Chitinimonas arctica: one gene and its partner. The protein of the gene in region 1 interacts with the protein of each later gene in a pairwise test. Links are inferred from orthologs where the notes say so. Each region holds a gene or a part of one and is shown on either strand. Other genes may lie near its edges.

What was found.
Region 2: the proteins of FNU76_RS03580 (region 1) and tig interact in binary tests that used the Escherichia coli proteins (3 or more experiments, as listed by UniProt). The link is inferred for Chitinimonas arctica from one-to-one orthologs.

Annotation. Positions count from the first base shown.
Region 1 is NZ_CP041730.1:808,840-824,910, forward strand. The notes cover bases 5,397-8,234. They hold FNU76_RS03580 (OmpA family protein), read left to right. Parts: upstream 5,397-6,166; coding sequence 6,167-7,303; downstream 7,304-8,234. Other genes in these bases: FNU76_RS03575 (Ig-like domain-containing protein), read left to right, coding at 5,397-6,043; FNU76_RS03585 (ribonucleotide-diphosphate reductase subunit beta), read right to left, coding at 7,584-8,234. In the rest of the region: FNU76_RS03550 (hypothetical protein), read right to left, coding at 1-168; FNU76_RS03555 (hypothetical protein), read right to left, coding at 501-1,076; FNU76_RS03560 (YegJ family protein), read right to left, coding at 1,091-1,573; FNU76_RS03565 (prepilin peptidase), read right to left, coding at 1,661-2,356; more of FNU76_RS03575, read left to right, coding at 3,947-5,396; more of FNU76_RS03585, read right to left, coding at 8,235-8,747; FNU76_RS03590 (LysR family transcriptional regulator), read right to left, coding at 9,246-10,151; FNU76_RS03595 (zinc-dependent alcohol dehydrogenase family protein), read left to right, coding at 10,293-11,300; acnB (bifunctional aconitate hydratase 2/2-methylisocitrate dehydratase), read right to left, coding at 11,359-13,947; FNU76_RS03605 (transcriptional regulator GcvA), read left to right, coding at 14,242-15,156; aconitate hydratase AcnA, read left to right, coding at 15,321-16,071.
Region 2 is NZ_CP041730.1:1,461,575-1,465,394, reverse strand. What follows is about bases 1-2,886. They hold tig (trigger factor), read left to right. Parts: upstream 1-735; coding sequence 736-2,037; downstream 2,038-2,886. Other genes in these bases: clpP (ATP-dependent Clp endopeptidase proteolytic subunit ClpP), read left to right, coding at 2,165-2,812; gspN (type II secretion system protein N), read left to right, coding at 1-321. Outside these bases: ATP-dependent Clp protease ATP-binding subunit ClpX, read left to right, coding at 2,909-3,820. UniProt on the Escherichia coli protein: Involved in protein export. Acts as a chaperone by maintaining the newly synthesized secretory and non-secretory proteins in an open conformation.

The DNA of each region.
Region 1 (16,071 bases):
GTCGTTCGCAGGCCGGGTATAGGCCGGTTCACCAAGCGGGTACTTTGGGCCTAGCACTGGCGCTGGCTCACCAGGGGCGGGCATCACTTGCTGGTCGCCTGGTTTCGGATCGATGCCATCGGTTTTGCCGGCGTTGTAACGGGTAGTGGATTCGCTGGGATTGTTCATGGTGACCTCTGAGAAAATCCTGCTGCCTGCGAAATTGCAGGGTTCTGGGATCAGGACGCATGAACCTTGGGCGAGAAAAAAGCAGGTGTCCGTGCGCTAGCGCGCTAAGTCGATTGAGTGGCCAGAGCAAAGATTGGCTTGGCCTCAAGCTGGCGCACCAGAAGCTGCCCACGCGACCGCCCTTTTTCGGGCGTTCTCGCGCTGGCTACCATGCAGCGATCCCCCACGGGCCTTGATCACACCTGCTTCTCAGCCCTCCTACTACATCCAGGATGCGCAGCTGGAAAGTTAACCGAGTTTGGACGCGTAATTCGTATATCAAATAGGCATTGTTAGGCTTCAAAACGAGCTACCGACTCAAAGTCGTGCGCAGTTGCGAGAACTGGTATTCGTTTCGCAAGATTAGTCTCCTTCAGGGCCAAGCCAACAAAATCAGCGAACTTGGCCATGACAAGCAACATGGCTGCCTCGTAGACGGGCTCAAAGTCAGGCTGGAATTTCCAAATGCGCTGCTCGTGGTACCACGCGAATGCCTCTCGAGCAGCATCCATACCAAAGAGCTCAACTTCAGGCCAGTGAGGTGACTGCCACTCACAAAGCCATTCCGTTTCATCGAATTCCGGTAAATAGCTGGAATAGGCAAACAGATCGAAATACCATCGGTCGTAGTTGATGTCGAAACCATTCATCTCAAGATAGACGGCCTTCACTTCGAACTGCGTTTCATTTGCATGAATGAATCGGTTTATTTCATCGACAACCGACGAACTTGGATTCGAGAACGACGCGCCGATAAGGCAGGAAAACTTCTGCGCATCCCGGCTAGAAAGGAACGCTTCGAGTTCCAGTATTGCATTCGCAATATTGCTGTTCCTGAAGTGATTATGTACAGCTTGCCATAGCACCATGGTCTGAGTCCGGACTAGTTTTCGCACACAAAGCCGTGGTCCTGCTTGTAGCGTGCAACCTCTTCCTTCGGCATTGTCTTGAAGAGGACGCAAACGGTAAAGCTACCTATCTGCTTTCCGTTCAGCTCATAGCCCCAATCGGTAATCTGTTCGCGCTTGAAGGCATAGACCTGGCCAGCAGTTACCGAATTGACGATCGACGGATCGTTGGCAAGAACGCCAGCAAAGCCGCCTTTGATTTCCTTGAACGGAATAAACCAAAAATGCTCAACCCCGTTGTCGTCCGACAGCATCACCTTCAATTTGAAATTGATCGCGCCTTCCGGGGGTTCCCTATACAAGGCCAAAAATTTGTCCAGCGTTCTCCTGGCCCGGCCGATGGCAAGGTTCATGTCCCTGTCCTCGGCGCTCACGTTCACTATCTGGTCATCGATCTTGTCGGCGGCCGCGCCGAGGCTTGCGATTCCCAACAGTATTGCCAATACAAATTTCGTCATTGAAAAACCCCCTTGGAAGTAAAGGTCCAGACTGCATATAGGCTGCGGATCCCTACCGATCGCAGGGTTGTCCAGTTGACCACATTGCTAGACAATATACCCCCCGGCCAACACTGCAACTGATGAGACTACATGTGCAATCCCGGTCGGCAGCAGCCGACTTGCGCGGACAGTGAACGCTTCTGCTATGGCGAGAGCTACGGACACCGTAAAAAAGACCAAGAACAGCATTGGCAACGAATGCACGCCAAACCATGCTCCAGCCATTGCGAAACACTTTAGATCCCCATGGCCGACGAATTCCTTCCCGGTTCGGAACTTAACAAACAGGGATAGGCTATAGGGCGCTAGATAAGCTACACATGCACCAAGGACGAAGTTTGATGGATCGCCCACGAGCGCGTGATATAACAGGCCAACCCAAAGCGTTGACTGAACAATGACATCAGGAAGCAATAAGTGCTTCAGATTGATTGCCAGAAGCAGCAGCATTGCAAAAAAATAGAATGTAGCTACCAGCGTCGTCGTGCTTAAGTTGCCGAAATCGAGTGCAATTGCCGAGATGGTAAGGGAAGATGCAATTATTGCGATCCGTTCAATGAATGTGATATTGAATCTGCCTGGATCCAGTGGTTGCGCCAATTCCTTTCCCGATTCAATTACTTCACGCCTCCACGATTGCTCAAGCCGCAGCGGGATGAGACGAGCAAGTACCGGAATGAAAAATGCCCCGAGCAGCGCAGATGCTGCTGCGAAGGCGAGGGACGGAATGTTCTCGATCACTGGGCACCCTTGTGTTCTAACAGTCAAATAGATGGACCGATGGTGACCTGGGCCGAAGGCCACGGGCAAACTCCTCCCGCACCTTGGCAAGCGACGGCTCATGGCCCATTTGAGCTTCGATTTCGCCAACGCAGCCCCAGCAATCTCCGCCGCAATCTACGGAAAGCGGATCGCCAGGATGCTCTAAAAATCGTTTGCAGATCGAGCAATTCATAAGCCTACTGCCTAAGATGATAGGCCAGGCCCGGCTTGCTGGGACTAGTCCTATTGCAACAGACGGCAGGACAAATCAATCAGCTTGAATGATTTGGCCTCACTGTAAGTGGGGCCAAACAAACCTAGCGTCGATCACCATGGCTAGACGAGGCCTAGACTCTAGCCCCAATCGCACTGCTTGTATGGGCATATCCGAGCCGTAGTCGACGACATACACCGAGCATCGTTATGTGTCCAAAAAACAGCTTCATGTGTCCGTGACCAACAACAATTTGTGCATAGCAGTGAAAGCTGAAATTTTTATCACATACGAATCAAAGAGTTGCATTAATAACCGCAGGAAAAAAAAGAAATCAGATTGAGGCAAATCGTGAAATTCTCGCCAAACCGTGGCAAATCGTGAAATTATTGACTTGCCGCTTATGAATAGAGCGCTAGTGCTGATTCTAGAGTGAAGTGCGCCTAGGCCGCAACAGCATCGCTACTTGCTCCCGTTCCGTTCACGCTGCCTAAGGCGCTTCCCATATGCCTCATCAACCCGATCGTCAGGTTCAAGGCGTAGTTCGCCAACGAGGCTAGCGCCGTGTCCGCAAGCTTGAAGCCTCGGGGCAGTGGGCCATTATTCTCCACGCTTTTTTCATCTCCCGTTGGCCGGTCAAAGTCCCCCACCTCTGGCCACGCCACCCCCCAATCCACCCAAGTTAAGAACAATTCTATTTAAAATTAGATAGTTGTGTTGGATTCGTGATCTGTCGCCACGCCGGACTGGGTAAGCGGCAAAGAGTCGCCAGCTGATTATTCCAACGGAGTTAAGTAACGAGTCCGGCGTGGCGATCAGCCAGAACGGCAATATGACCATATTGACCCGTTAGCGTGGCTAGAGGCAGCCTTTTATCTGTTCGATATTTGAGCGATCTGAGCTTTGCCTGCCAATCATGTGGAAGCTCTGTCCGGGCCTTTACGCCTCCCCTTGCCGCTCTTTGCATTGCAGAGGCGTCTGGGGCCGATGCCACTTACGGCGCTGCTAAGTACCCGTAGATAAAGTGCTGCCGGCATCACTTTATAGCATTGGTTTCCCTGGTCAGAAAACCGCTATGTGCGGTCACGAACAGACCTGTGCTTTTCAGCCGAGTATTGCTTGCTCCTCGTTGAGGTGTAGTGCCAGTCCATGGGGCCGTACCTCAGTCATTACGTTAACCAGGTCATTTAAGCCTTGGTTTGCTGGATCTGACTGCAAAGGGGAAGCACATGAATACGATGGCGAGATACACCAGGAAACTGGGGGAATGCACCGCGCTGCTGCTAGTGGCATTGCTGGCGGCCTGCGGTGGTGATGACGGGAGCCCTGATCCGATACTAGGCACAGGCGGCGTTGTGCCTATTGCCCCCACTGTAACGGCCGTCGCACCAACGCCCAATGCCACGGCGGTACCCATCAATACCAAGATCATCACCGCCGCCTTCAGCAAGGCGATGGACCCCAACACACTCACCAGTACCAGCTTTACGTTGACCTGCCCTGCCACCGCAACCCAAACAGGCAGCGTGACTTACAAAGCGCTAGGCAGCGTGGCCTCGTTAACGCTAGCCAACAATCTACCCGCCCGCACCACCTGTACCGCCACCATCACAACAGGCGCCAAAGACACCGGTGGCATCGCGTTGGCCAGCAACTTCAGCTGGACATTCACCACCGGCATCGATGCGGCGGTCGATATCACCGCACCAACCGTCAGCTCGATCATCCCCTTGGCAAACGCAACCGGCGTGGCGCTGAACTCCCGGATCACGGCCAGTTTTAGCGAGCCCATGGATCCACTCACCATCGACACCAACCACTTCAGCTTGGCCTGCCCGGTCGGTACACCTGTCGCCGGTACCACGGGTTATACGGTCAGCGGCAACGTTGCCACCTTCATACCCAATAGCCCACTGCCGGCCAACATCACCTGTACCGCAACAATCACTACGGGAGTCAGGGATGTGGCAGCCAATGCCATGGCTGCACCCTTTACCTGGACTTTCACTACCGGTACGACTGGCGATACGACTGCACCTACGGTGACCTCTACCCTGCCGCTGCTTGGCGCTAACAACGTCGCCACCAATACCCAGATAACCGCCACGTTTAGCGAAGCCATGGCGCCGCTTACCTTCAATTCCGCCAGTTTCAAGCTTGCCTGCCCGGCCAACACGCCGGTTGCCGGTACAGTCGGCTATGCGGTCAACAGCCGAGTGGCAACGTTTGTACCCATCAACCCCTTGCCATCAGGCGCTACCTGCTTGGCAACCATCAGCACCGCCGTGACCGATGTGGCCATGAACGCCATGGTCATGCCGTACTCCTGGCAATTCACGATTGGAGTAGTAGCAGACAACACCGCACCGACCCTGCTTTCCACCTTCCCAGCAGCGAATGCCACCAACGTTGGCACTGACACCCTTGTCACCGTGCTTTTCAGCGAGGCGATGTCGCCCCTGACGCTCACCACAACGCAATTCACCTTGCTCAACGGCAACGCATCGGTAGCAGGCACCGTTCAATACGATGCCACAAGCCACATCGCAACCTTTACGCCGCTGGCACCACTGATGAACAGCACCACTTACACGGCGCAGATTTACAGAGGCGTGACGGACGTAAGGGGTAACGAGCTGGCTATTGGGCCGGTACCCAATAACTGGACCTTCACGACCGCAGCAGCGCCTGTCTTTGAACCCGCCGTCCCGCTAGGCACCGTGGCGCCATTCGGTACCTTCGGCGGCACCGCCGGCATGACCAATACCGGTACCTTGACGCTGATCAACGGCAATATCGGCACCACTGCAACCGGCACGTCGGCAATCACCGGTTTTCACGATACCGCAGGGGACATCTACACCCAGACCCCAGCCAATATCGGTGCCGTTAACGGGACGATCTATACCTGCACCAACTCCACGACCGGCCCTACCTCGGCGGGGGCCAATGCCCCCGCCTGTGCCATCGCCACCCAAGCCAGACTGGATGCACAAACCGCCTACCAGGCGCTCGTAGCAATGCCTCCTGGCGCCAATCCCGGCGGCAATCTGGCTGGGCTCACCCTGACACCGGGCGTCTATACCGCGCCGAGCGGTTCCTTCCTGATCCAGGGTGGCGATCTGACCCTGGATGCGCAAGGCAATGCCAATGCAGTCTTTGTCTTTCAGATGTCCTCCACCCTGGGCGTGGGCGGTCCTGGAGCGGCCTTCCCGCAAAGCATCATTCTCACAGGTGGGGCATTGGCCAAGAACGTTTACTGGCAGGTGGGTAGCGCCGCCATCATCAATGCGGCCGGTGGCGGAACCATGGTTGGTACCATCATCGCCCAGTCCGGCGTTGCGTTCTCCACGGCTGGCAACACCTCGATCCTGACCTTGAATGGCCGGGCCTTGTCGCTAGGCGCTGCGATCACGCTGGTTGATACGGTGATCAACGTTCCTGCGCCATGACCGCCATACACAACAAGTGAAGGCTGACAGGCAATGCCTGTCAGTCGTCCGGGATCACCCATCTGCCATTACCAGCAGTGGTTGCCCGGATACGGATCAGCTCAATCCACTCTGGAGAACACAATGCAACCAATAAGCGGCCCCAAGGCCATAGGCTTGCTGACGCTGGCAATCGCAGTCGGCCAATATGCCATTGCTGACGATGCCGGCTGGTACGCCGGATTCAATGCCGGCCAGTCACGGGCAAAAATTGACGAAGCACGCATCAACAGTGATTTGCTGGGTAGCGGCTATACCAGCACCTTAATCGACAGCGATAACCGAAGTACGGGCTACAAGCTGTTTGGCGGCTATCAATTCAGCCCCTACTTTGCGATGGAGGGTGGTTATTTCGATCTCGGTAAGTTCGGTTATACCGCCACTACCGTGCCGGCTGGCACCCTGAGTGGCGAGATCAAACTGCGGGGCCTGAATCTCGATCTGGTCGGCTTGCTGCCTTTCACTGACCGGTTTGCCGCATTTGGCAGGCTGGGCGCTACCTCTATTCGCGCCAAGGATCGATTTAGCGGTACCGGCTCAGTCGTCGTGCTCAATCCGACCCCCAGCAAGCGCGATACGCTCTACAAATTTGGCTTGGGCCTGCAATATGCCTTTACCGACTCACTCGGCATGCGCACCGAGCTAGAGCGCTACCGTATCAACGACGCGGTAGGGAATCGTGGCGATATTGACTTGATCTCGGTTGGCCTGCTCTACCGCTTTGGTGGTAAAGCGCCAGCGCCGGCCGCACCCATACGGCAGCCTGAGCCCGTGTATGTCGCACCATCACCTCCCCCTCCCGTGGTGATGCAGCGTCCACCAGTGCCACCACCCACACCGCAAAAGGTGAGCTTCTCAGCCGATTCGCTGTTTGATTTTGATAAGTCCACCGTCAAACCCGAAGGCAAGCAGGCACTCGACAAATTTTCAGATGGTTTGAAGGGCAACAAGCTAGGCATCATAACGGTAGTCGGACACACCGACCGTATTGGTTCGCACACTTACAACCAAGCGCTCTCAACACGCCGCGCTGAAGCCGTCAAAGCCCATCTGGTTAACTCGGCCGGTATTCCGGGTGATCGGATCGATGCACGCGGGGTGGACGGTGCGGAACCCGTGACCAAGCCCGATGAGTGCCCTGGTTTGAAAAAGACCAGGAAACTAATCATCTGTTTACAACCAGACCGCCGGGTAGAAGTTACCGTTTCCGGTACGGAGTAAAGCCGCCAGCCATCCCAGCATTGGAGATTGGCAATAAGTACATCAAGGTCTGTTACTTCGAGGCGACAGACGTGCAACGTCTCGCCAAGGAAGTCTTGGCTGCATAACTCAGGCTACAAGCAAAATAACGCTAAGCGTTTGCATCGCTAAATCATTGCCCGTCAACAAGCAAAAGCCCTGCAGTTTGCAGGGCTTTTGCTTGGCTACATATTGTCGGCAGCACAAAAATTGCAGCTTATGGGGGCGAAATTTCAACTTATGCCCCCACGCACACAATTCCTCAATCCCAACTCAAAGCCCCACCACTCTGATATTCAATCACCCGCGTCTCGAAGAAGTTCTTCTCCTTCTTCAAATCAATCATCTCGCTCATCCAGGGGAAGGGATTGGTCGCGCCCGGGAACATCGCTTCCAGGCCGATCTGCTGCATCCGGCGATTACAGATAAAGCGCAGGTATTCCTTGAACATCGGCGCATTCAGACCCAACACACCGCGTGGCATGGTGTCCTCCGCGTAAGCATATTCCAGCTCAACCGCCTTCTGGAACAGGCTCGTGAGGCTGGCCTTGAATTCCTCGGTCCATAGCTGCGGGTTTTCCAGCTTGATGGTGTTGATCAGGTCGATACCGAAGGTGCAGTGCATCGATTCGTCGCGCAGGATGTACTGGTACTGCTCGGCGGCGCCGGTCATCTTGTTCTGGCGGCCCAGCGACAGGATCTGCACGAAGCCCACGTAGAAGAAGATGCCTTCCATCATGCAGGCGAACACGATCAGGCTCTTGAGCAGGGCTTGGTCGGCTTCGAGCGTGCCGGTCTTGAAGTTGGGGTTGGTCAGGGTGTCGATAAACGGGATCAGGAAATCATCCTTGTCGCGGATGGACTTGATCTCGTGATAGGCGTTGAAGATCTCCGACTCGTCCAGGCCCAGGCTTTCCACGATGTATTGGTAGGCGTGGGTGTGGATGGCTTCCTCGAACGCCTGGCGCAGCAGGAACTGGCGGCATTCCGGCGCGGTGATATGGCGGTAGGTGCCCAGTACGATATTGTTGGCGGCCAAGCTATCGGCGGTGACGAAGAAACCCAGGTTGCGCTTGACGATGCGGCGCTCGTCCTCGGTCAGGCCGTTGGGGCTCTTCCACAGCTCGATATCGCGCTGCATATTCACTTCTTGCGGCATCCAGTGGTTGGCGCAGCTGGACAGGTATTTCTCCCAGGCCCACTTGTACTTGAACGGTACCAGCTGGTTGACGTCGGTGCCGCCGTTGATGATGCGCTTGTCTACCGCGCTGATGCGGCTGGTGGTGGGAGCTTGCACGCTGGCCGTGTTGAAATCGGCTACCGCCGGGGCAGATTCGAACGAGTACCGGGGAGCGGCGGGCTGCTGAGGGGCAGTCGGCTCGTCGGTGGTTTTCTGCGTATCGGGGTTGTCGTCCCATGACAGCATGGCGGGGGTCTCCAAATTGGGGGTTGCACGGACGCCGATGCGGCATCCAGCGTGGTGGTCGGGTCAGGCGCGATACGCTGGTGATCGGGATTGCGTCTATCTCATTCGAAGATATGCCGCCAAATCGCTGTCGCCCGGCGGTGTGGTCCACCGTGTGGCGGACTGGCCGGGGCGGGACCGGCATGCAGTGCATGACCAGGACTGCGCCTGAGTGTGATGCCCAAGAATTCTTGAAAATTCATGAATTATCTGCTCTGGGCCGCCCCTCTAAAGGGGACTGCACTGAAGCGATAATAGCATTGGCAGCCCCCCCTCGAAAAGTGCGGATTCACTAAATACCGGGCCGGACAGGGCAAGCAACCACTAGATGTAGTGTTATCAAGTGCTTGCCGCCGTGACATGAAAGGCCTTGACCGATCGTCGGAAAAGTTGTCGCAACACTTCCCGGCAAGCCGGAAGTGTTGGGGTAAAGCCAATCGATTCCATCGCCCGCCCCCCCTACTCCACCCTCGACACCTCGTTCAAAACAAAGTCGATCAACGCCTTCACCCTGGCCGGCAGATACCGCCGCGACGGATAGACCAGATGAATGGGAATATCGGTCGCATCCCACCCCTGCAGTATGGGCACCAGCTTGCCGGCCGCCACGCCCGCACTGGCATGGAAGGTTGGCAGCTGGGCGATCCCCAGGCCCGCCATGGCGGCATCGGTCCACGCTTCGCCGTTGTTGAACAGGGCGACGGCATCGAGGGCGTCGATCAGCATGGGCTTGCCTGCCTGCTGGTAAAGCAGCTTGCGCACCCGGCCGGAGGGATAGGTGTAGGCCAGCAGGCGATGCCCGGCCAGCTCGTCCGGGTGGCTTGGCTGGCCGTGGCGGGCAAGGTAGTCCGGTGCTGCATAGGTGCCGAGGTGGACATGGCCGAGCGGGCGGGCGACCAGGTCGGAGCTGTCCAGTGTCCCTACGCGCAGGGCGAGGTCCGCGCCCTCGGCGACCAGGTCGACGAAGTGGTCGCTCATGCGCACATCCACCCTGAGCGCAGGATGGCGGTCGAGGAACTTGACCAGGTGCGGCAGGAATAGCAGACGGCCGTAGACCACCGGCATTTCGATGCGGATCAGGCCCCGTAGTGCTTCTTTGGCCGATAGCTCCGCCTCGGCATCGGCGTAGTCGCTTAGCAGCTGCTTGGCGCGGGCGTAGAAGGTGGCGCCGTCATCGGTCAGGCTGACCTGGCGGGTGGTGCGGTTCAGCAGCCGTACGCCCAGGCGGGCTTCCAGTTGCCTGATGGCCTTGGCGATACCGGAGGTCGATAGGTTCAGGCTTTCGGCCGCGCGTACAAAGCTGCGTGCTTCGGCTACCCGCACGAACTCTTCCAGTCCGGCGACCCTTTGGCTGAATCGTTCCATGGTCGGCACCTTGATTAAACACTTTCAGTTCACAGTGTATTCGCCGTGGACTGGTTTATACCTCTTCTGACCACCAGCAGAATGGCAACGCCTCGGGGCCAACCTTGCCGGCCCGCTCCACTACTCATAAAAGGAATTCCCATGAAAGCCATCGTCGCCGTCGAACAAGGTAGCCCCGCCGTCCTCCAACTGGTCGATCTGCCCATGCCCAAGCCGGGTCCTGGCCAAGTATTGGTCAAGGTCTACGCCAGCAGCGTCAATCCCATCGATACCAAGGTCCGCCAGTTCAAGCTGCCGATGACGCCGCACCAGTTCCCGGCCATATTGCATGGCGATTTCGCCGGGGTGATCGAAGCGGTGGCCGATCCGGTTTCGCGCTTTCGGGTGGGTGACGAAGTATTCGGTTTTGCGGGCGGTATTCGTGGCCAGCATGCCGACCTGGCCGGCGCCCTGGCCGAGTACACCGTGGTCGATGCCGAACTGATCGCGCTCAAGCCGCGCAGCCTGGGTTTCCGCGAAGCGGCCGCCCTGCCCCTGGTCGCCGCGACTGCTTGGCTGGCCTTGTGCGACAAGGTCAAGCTGAACAAGGACACGACGGTGCTGGTACACGGTGGTACCGGCGGCGTGGGCCATGTCGCCATCCAGTTGGCCAAGGCGGCCGGCGCCAAGGTTTTTACCACGGTGTCGTCGCAGGCCAAGGGCGATATCGCCCGCTCGCTGGGTGCCGATGTGGCCATCAATTACCGCGAGACGCCATCGGACGAGATCCTTGCCCGCCATCAGCTCGGCGATGGTTTCGACGTGGTATTCGATACGGTCGGCGGCGCGGTGCTGGACCAATCCTTCCTGCTGGTCCGCCCCGGTGGCGATGTGATCACGGTGATGGGTGCGAGCAGCCATAACCTGGCCCCGCTCTATCTGCGCGGCGCCAATCTGCACACCGTGTTGGTCCTCAGCGCCATGATGTATGGCCGCGGCCGCGAGCAGCAGGGCCGCATCCTGGACGAGGTCCGCCATCTGGTGGATACCGGCCGACTCAAACCCCTGGTCGATGAAGAAAGATTCGATCTGGCCCGGGCGGCGGATGCCCACCGCAAGTTGGAAGCGGGCAAGGCACTGGGCAAGCTGGTGATCGACGTGCAGTCATAAGTTAAAAAAGCCCTGCAGAATGAACCACAGGGCTTTTTTATTCCTACGGGACCGGGATTCAGCCAATCGTCACGGTATTCGCGACGTCCTGGTAGTCCTTGATTTCATTGAAGTTGAGGTAGCGATACACCTCGGCCGACTTGGCATCCAGCACGCCCACCGCAGCCATATACTCTTCCTTGGTAGGAATACGGCCCAGCTTGGAGCAGATGGCGGCCAGTTCGGCGGAACCCAGGTAGACATTGGAGTTCTTGCCCAGGCGGTTGGGGAAGTTACGGGTGGAGGTGGACATCACCGTGGCGCCTTCGCGCACTTGCGCCTGGTTACCCATGCACAGCGAGCAGCCCGGCATTTCGGTACGGGCGCCGCTCTTGCCGAAGATGCCGTAGTAGCCTTCTTCGGTCAGTTGCTGCGCGTCCATCTTGGTCGGCGGGGCGATCCAGAGCTTGACCGGGATATCGACATTGCCGTCCAACAGCTTACCGGCGGCGCGGAAGTGGCCGATATTGGTCATGCAGGAACCGATGAACACTTCGTCGATCTTGGCGCCGGCGACTTCGCTCAGCGTCTTTACATCGTCCGGGTCGTTCGGGCAGGCAACGATGGGTTCATGGATATCGGCCAGGTCGATTTCGATCACGGCGGCGTATTCGGCATCGGCGTCGCCCTTCAACAGTTCCGGCTTGGCGATCCAGTCCTGCATGGACTTGATGCGGCGTTCCAGCGTGCGGGCGTCGGCGTAGCCATTGGCGATCATGGTCTTCATCAGGGTGATGTTGGACGTCATGTATTCGATGATGGGCGCCTTGTCCAGATGCACGGTACAGCCGGCGGCCGAGCGTTCGGCCGATGCGTCGGACAATTCGAATGCCTGTTCCACCTTCAGGTCGGGCAGGCCTTCGATTTCCAGGATCTTGCCGGAGAAGACGTTGGTCTTGCCGGCCTTGGCCACGGTCAACAGACCGGCCTTGATGGCGTACAGCGGAATGGCGTTGACCAGGTCGCGCAGGGTGACGCCAGGCTGCATCTTGCCCTTGAAGCGGACCAGCACCGATTCCGGCATATCCAGCGGCATCACGCCGGTGGCGGCGGCAAAGGCGACCAGGCCGGAGCCGGCCGGGAAGGAGATGCCGATGGGGAAGCGGGTGTGCGAGTCACCGCCGGTGCCGACGGTGTCCGGCAGCAGCAAGCGGTTCAGCCAGGAGTGGATCACGCCGTCGCCGGGGCGCAGGGCCACGCCGCCGCGGGTGGAGATAAAGGCCGGCAGTTCCTTGTGCATCTTCACGTCCACCGGCTTGGGGTAGGCCGCCGTGTGGCAGAACGATTGCATGACCATATCGGCGCTGAAGCCCAGGCAAGCCAGGTCCTTCAGTTCGTCGCGGGTCATCGGGCCGGTGGTGTCCTGCGAGCCGACGGTGGTCATCTTCGGTTCGCAATAGGTACCCGGGCGTACGCCCTGGCCTTCCGGCAGGCCGCAGGCGCGGCCGACCATCTTCTGCGCCAGCGAGAAGCCCTTGCCGGAGTTGACCGGGTCCTTGGGCAGGCGGAATGCCGTGCTGGGCGCCAGGCCCAGTGCTTCGCGGGCCTTGCTGGTCAGGCCGCGGCCGATGATCAGGTTGATACGGCCGCCGGCGCGGACTTCGTCGAACAGCACGTCGGATTTCAGTTCGAAGTTGGCGACAACGGCGCCATTCTTCTCGATCTTGCCGTCATACGGGTAGACATCGACCACGTCGCCCATGTTCAGGGCGGACACATCGACTTCAATCGGCAGCGCGCCGGAGTCTTCCTGGGTATTGAAGAAGATGGGGGCGATCTTGCCGCCCAGGCACAGGCCGCCGAAACGCTTGTTCGGCACGAAAGGAATATCTTCGCCGGTATACCAGACCACCGAGTTGGTGGCGGACTTGCGGCTGGAGCCGGTACCGACCACGTCGCCGACGTAGGCGACCAGGTTGCCCTTGGCCTTCAGTTCGGCGATCAACTTGACCGGGCCGACGCTGCCGGCGTTGTCCGGCACGATGCCTTCGCGGGCATTCTTCAGCATGGCGATGGCGTGCAGCGGGATATCGGGCCGCGACCAGGCATCCGGCGCCGGCGACAGATCGTCGGTATTGGTTTCGCCGGTGACCTTGAAGACAGTGATGGTGATCTTCTTTTCCACTTCCGGGCGGCTGGTGAACCATTCCGCATCGGCCCAGCTTTGCAGCACGGCCTTGGCGTGGGCGTTGCCGGCATCGGCCTTGTTCTTCACGTCATGGAAGTAGTCGAATACCAGCAGGGTCTTCTTCAGGCCGGCGGCGGCGATGGCGGCCAGTTCGGCCACGTCCAGCAGGTCGATCAGGGGCTTGACGTTGTAGCCGCCGACCATGGTGCCCAGCAGCTCGGTGGCCAGGGCGCGCGAGACCAGCGGCGAAGCCACGCTGCCTTCGGCCACGGCGGCCAGGAAGGAAGCCTTGACCTTGGCGGCGTCGTCCACGCCTGGCGGTACACGGTGGGTCAGCAGTTCAACCAGCACGGCCTCCTCGCCAGCAGGCGGGCTCTTCAACAGCTCGACCAGGTCGGCAACCTGATGGGCATTGAGTGGGAGCGGTGGGATACCCAGTGCGGCGCGCTCTGCGACGTGCTGGCGGTAGGCTACTAGCATGATGGTGACCTTTGCGGTTGCGGTTGCGATTTTTCCGGGAAGCACTTGCTTGCTGCCCATCCGGCCGGGACTGCCGGATCAGCTCGATGCTTTCGCACGAAGCTGCCTATTTTATATGCGATTCGGGTAGGGCGGCGATTTGCCGCTATACGGTGCTTGCCTTGATGCGCGCCAAGCTGCCCGGCGGCGGTAAAAGCGAACTCATCCCGAAGCGATTGGCGCGCAGGTTACGCGTAAGCCCGGTCGCGCACAAACGAGTAATTGCGACAGCCTCTGTGAGATAAAATCACAGCTATGAGCCAAAACCTACCGCCCTTGAATGCCCTCCGCGCCTTTGAGGCTGCCGCCCGATTGGAAAGCTTTTCGGCGGCGGCCAACGAGTTGTTCGTTACCCATGGCGCTGTGAGCAAACAGATAAAGCAGCTGGAAGAGTGGCTGGGCGTACGCCTGTTCGAGCGCAGCGGCGGCCGGGTCAAGCTGAGCGAGGTCGGCTGGCGCTATCTGGTCCAGGTCCAGGATGGCCTGGACATCATCGCCAATGCCACCGCACAACTGATGCAGCCAAACCGCCAGCGCCGCCTGGTGGTGAACTCCACCCCCACCCTGGCCATGCACTGGCTACTGCCCAGGTTGACGCAATTCCAGCGCCTGCACCCGGAGATCGAGCTGCGGCTGATGACCTCGGACCGCGATATCACCCGCCTGGACAATCCTTTCGACGTGGCGATCCGGCGCGGACCGGGCGACTGGCCCGGTTATTTCACCCACCCCTTCCTGGAGGAGTGGGAAATGCCGGTCTGCAGCCCGTCCTTGCTGGCCCATGCGCCCATTCGCCAGCCGGCGGACCTGGCGCGGCATACCCTGTTGTATGCCGATACCCGCCCGACCGCCTGGCAGCGCTGGCTGACGCGGGCCGGCGTGCCGGACCTGAAACCGGCCGCCACCCAGCAATTCGACCATTTCTACCTGGCTTTGCAAGCGGCCATGGATGGCCTGGGCGTCTGCCTGGGGCCGCTGCCGATGATGCAGGCGGAGATCGAGGCGGGAACACTGCTTGCTCCTCTGCAGGGTCCCAGCGTGCCGGTGCGGGGCTACTGCTGGATCGTACCGCGGGCTTTGATGAATGACCCGGCCATTACGGCCTTTTGCCAATGGCTGGAAAGTTGCGCACCGTCGTTGAAATCGCCACGGCAGCGCGCGGAAAAATAAAACCACGCTCGACTATCGTTATATATATGAGAAGCGCCTCGCATCCGGGCTTGCAAGTCACGGAAGCAGGACAAAGATAAAGCGTTCGCGCCAGCGTCCCGCCGCATGCGGCTCGACGCCATTGCCACTCAGGCCACTTCCCGGGCCGGTAAGAGGAGTTCACCATGCCGCACAATCTGCATAGCACGCTCAAGACACTGAACCTGCCTTCCGGCGGTACGCTGCAGTACTACAGCCTGCCGGCCCTGGAAGCCGCCGGGGTGGGACCGGTCGGCAAGCTGCCGGTTTCCATTCGCCTGGTACTGGAATCGGTGCTGCGTAATTGCGACGGCAAAAAGGTCGATGAGGACAATATCAAGGAGCTGGCCAACTGGCAGGCCACGGCCGCCCGGGTAGCCGAGATCCCTTTCGTGGTGGCGCGCGTGGTCTTGCAGGACTTTACCGGCGTGCCCTTGCTGGCCGACCTGGCCGCCATGCGCAATGTGGCGGACCGGATGGGCAAGAATCCCAAGACCATCGAACCGCTGGTGCCGGTGGACCTGGTGGTGGACCACTCGGTCATGATCGATTACTACGGCACGCCCAATGCCTTGCGGCAGAACATGGAACTGGAATTCCAGCGCAATAGCGAGCGCTACCAGTTCATGAAATGGGGCATGCAAGCCTTCGACACCTTCAAGGTGGTGCCGCCCGGCATCGGCATCGTCCACCAGGTCAATCTGGAATACCTGTTCCGCGGCGTGCAGATACGCAATGGCGTCGCCTTCCCCGACACCTTGGTGGGCACCGACAGCCACACCACCATGATCAACGGCGTGGGGGTGGTCGGCTGGGGCGTCGGCGGCATCGAGGCGGAAGCCGGCATGCTGGGCCAGCCGGTCTATTTCCTGACCCCCGACGTGGTGGGGGTGGAGT
Region 2 (3,820 bases), 650 kb from region 1 along the record:
CATTGGAAGGACGGCAAGCCGGTCGGCCAGCTCAGCGTGGATTGGCTGGGCGCGACTTCCACCCTGGTTCCCAGCCTCAATCCCTTGGGCGACTACCGTGCCACCCTGGTGCCGGCCGGCGACGGCTGGCGATTGCAGCTGGCGACCCTGGCGGGTGTGCTGCAATTGAATGGCGGGGGTGACTGGCAGGCGAAGCAGGGCCTTCGCGGTGAAGTCAGCCTGAAGGCCGCGCCTGGGGCGGAAGCACAGCTGGCTCCCTTCCTTGGCCAGATCGGGCCGGGCGGCCCGGATGCGGCGCGCACGATCAAATTTGGCGATTAGTGGGCGTGGCTTCTGTCGGAATGATGATCTGTGGTGTTTTTGCCGGTTCTCGCCTATAATCCTCGCCTCCTTGCCAAGGCAAGGTCGTGGGGGGGTTGGCGGAATTGGTAGACGCACCAGATTTAGGTTCTGGCGCCGCGAGGTGTAAGAGTTCGAGTCTCTTACCCCCCACCAGCTGCAAGCAAGGATGAAAAAGCCGCAATGGGATGCCCCCAGGCGGCTTTTTTTGTATGTCCGAAAGCGTCGGCGTACTGGCGCGCAACTACGCCTTGCCAATTACCGAAAAGTTTCAGACAATCGCGGGCTTAGTGTGGGAGAGGTGCCGAGCGCATTCTCCTACGCCACGGGATTATTTTAGTCGTCGGCACCTGCCGGCGGTTTGAGCGCATATTCGCAACACAGGATAGATTGACCATGCAAGCACAACTGGAAACGCTGGGCCAACTGGAGCGTCGTCTCGACTTCGCCATCCCGTCCGCCGATATCGAAACCGCCGTGGATGCCCGTCTCAAGAAGGTGGCGCGTAACGCACGTATCCAGGGCTTCCGCCCGGGCAAGGCGCCCATGAAGCTGGTGGCGGCCAATTACGGCATGCAGGTTCGCGAAGAAGTACTGGGCGAGCAAGTGCAATCGGCATTCGCCAAGGCAGTGCAGGCACAAGCGCTGCGCGTGGCGGGCTTCCCCCGTTTTGAAGGCAAGCCGGCCGAAGGCGATGCATTCAATTTCAGCGCCACCTTCGAGGTTTACCCCGAAGTCGTGGTGGGTGACCTGTCCGGCAAGGAAATCGAGCGTCCGGTATTGGCCGTGACCGATGCCGAAGTGGACAAGACCATCGAGATCCTGCGTAAGCAGCGCACCCGTTTCGATCGCGTCGAACGTGCCGCCGAGAAGGGCGATCGCGTGATCGTCGACTTCAAGGGCACCATCGACGGTGTCGCCTTTGCCGGCGGCTCCAGCGAGAACTATGCCTTCCAGGCTGGCGAAGGCCAGATGCTGCCGGAATTCGACAGCGCCGTGCTGGGCATGAAGGAAGGCGACAGCAAGACTTTCGACCTGTCCTTCCCGGCTGAATACCAAGGCAAGGAAGTGGCCGGCAAGACCGCCCAGTTCGAAGTCAGCGTGAAGAACGTGGCCGGCGCGCAAGTGCCCGAGCTGGACAGCGAATTCGCCAAGCTGCTGGGTATCGCCGATGGCGATGTGGCCAAGCTGCGCGCCGAGATCCGCAAGAACGTCGAACGCGAAGTGAAGCGTCGCCTGACCGCCCGTGCCAAAGAAGCGGTCATGCAAGCCCTGCTGGAAGTCAGCCCGATCGAAGTGCCGCGCGCGCTGATCGGCCAGGAAATCGGCCGTCTGGTCGAAAACGCCAAGCAGGAAATGCAACAACGCGGCTTCGACCCCAAGGACATGCCTTTCCCGCAGGAACTGTTCGAAGAACAAGCCAAGCGCCGCGTCAGCCTGGGCCTGATCCTCGCCGAAGTGGTGCGCGCCAACGGCCTGCAAGCCAAGCCGGAGCAGATCACCGCCATCGTCGAAGAATTCGCCGAGAGCTATGAGCATCCGGAAGATGTGGTCAAGTGGTACTATGCCAGCCGGGATCGCCTCGAAGGGCCGGAAGCACTGGCATTGGAAGACAATGTGGTTGAGTTTGTGTTTGCCAAGGCCAAGACGGTCGAAAAGCAGTTGGCATTTGATGAACTGATGGGCCAACAAGCCTGACGTTTGTCTAAAGTTCTAGCCGCTGCTTGAAAACGGGCTCGCCCGCCTTACCTTAAGATAGGTAAGTGCCGGCCGGGCCTTTTTTCATCCGGCACCCCTCTACGACTCGCCGATTGAGAAGGACAGCATGAGCAACTGGAATCCCGCCGACTGGCGCAATACCCAAACCGAACCACAGGGCCTCGGCTATGTGCCGATGGTGATCGAACAGAGTGGTCGCGGGGAGCGTGCCTACGACATCTATTCCCGCCTTTTGAAGGAACGGGTGATCTTCCTGGTAGGTCCGGTAAACGACGTCACCGCCAATGTGGTGGTCGCGCAGATGCTCTTCCTGGAATCCGAGAATCCGGACAAGGACATCTTCCTGTACATCAACAGCCCGGGCGGGTCCATCTCGGCCGGTATGTCGATCTACGACACCATGCAATTCATCAAGCCGGATGTTTCCACCCTGTGCGTGGGCATGGCGGCCAGCATGGGTGCTTTCCTGTTGCAGGCCGGCACCAAGGGCAAGCGTTTTGCCCTGCCCAATTCGACGGTCATGATTCACCAGCCACTGGGCGGTTACCAGGGCCAGGCGACCGATATCGAGATCCATGCCAAGTACATCCTCAGCCTGCGCGAGCGGCTGAACAAGCTGATGTCGGAGCACACCGGGCGTTCTCTGGAAGAGATCACCCGCGACAGCGACCGCGATAATTTCATGACTGCCGCCGAAGCCCAGGCTTATGGCCTGGTGGATCAGGTGATTACCTCGCGTCAGGCCCTTGCTTAAGCTTGTAGGCTTTCATCCCGTCGGACCGGCGCTGCCGGTCCGCAGGTTTTCCGAATACGGTCGCGTGAGCGATCGCTTAGCAATGGCGAGGTTGCCATGACCGATAAAGAAAAACTCCTTTACTGCTCCTTCTGCGGCAAGAGCCAGCATGAAGTACGCAAGTTGATCGCCGGACCGCAGGTTTTCATCTGCGACGAGTGTATCGAACTGTGCAACGATATCGTGCGCGAAGAGCTGCAAGGCGGCGGCGCCGCGACCAGCGCGGCCGCCAAGACGCCGGGCGGTAACAAGCTGCCCTCGCCGGCCGAGATACGCGCTTCGCTGGACCAGTATGTGATCGGCCAGGACAAAGCCAAGAAGACCTTGGCGGTTGCCGTATACAACCACTACAAGCGCCTTGCCAACCCGGCTGCCAAGGCGGGCGACGTGGAGCTGGCCAAGTCCAATATCCTGTTGATCGGGCCTACCGGTTCGGGCAAGACGCTGTTGGCGCAGACCCTGGCCCGCTTGATCGATGTACCCTTCGTGATGGCCGATGCCACCACGCTGACCGAGGCTGGCTATGTCGGCGAGGATGTCGAGAACATCATCGCCAAGCTGCTGCAAAAGTGTGATTGGGATATCGAGAAGGCGCAGCGCGGCATTATCTATGTCGACGAAATCGACAAAATTTCGCGCAAGTCCGACAATCCGTCCATCACCCGCGACGTATCGGGCGAAGGCGTGCAGCAGGCCTTGCTGAAACTGATCGAAGGGACGGTCGCGTCCATTCCTCCTTCGGGCGGCCGCAAGCACCCGAACCAGGAGTTCCTGCAGGTCGATACCACCAATATCCTGTTTATCTGCGGCGGCGCCTTCGACGGACTGGTCAATGTGATCCGCCAGCGTTCGCAAAAGGGCGGCATCGGTTTTGGCGCTTCGGTCCAGTCCAAGGAATCGGGCAAGGACGTGGGCAAGACCCTGCGCGAAACCGAGCCGGAAGACTTGATCAAATTCGGCCTGATCCCT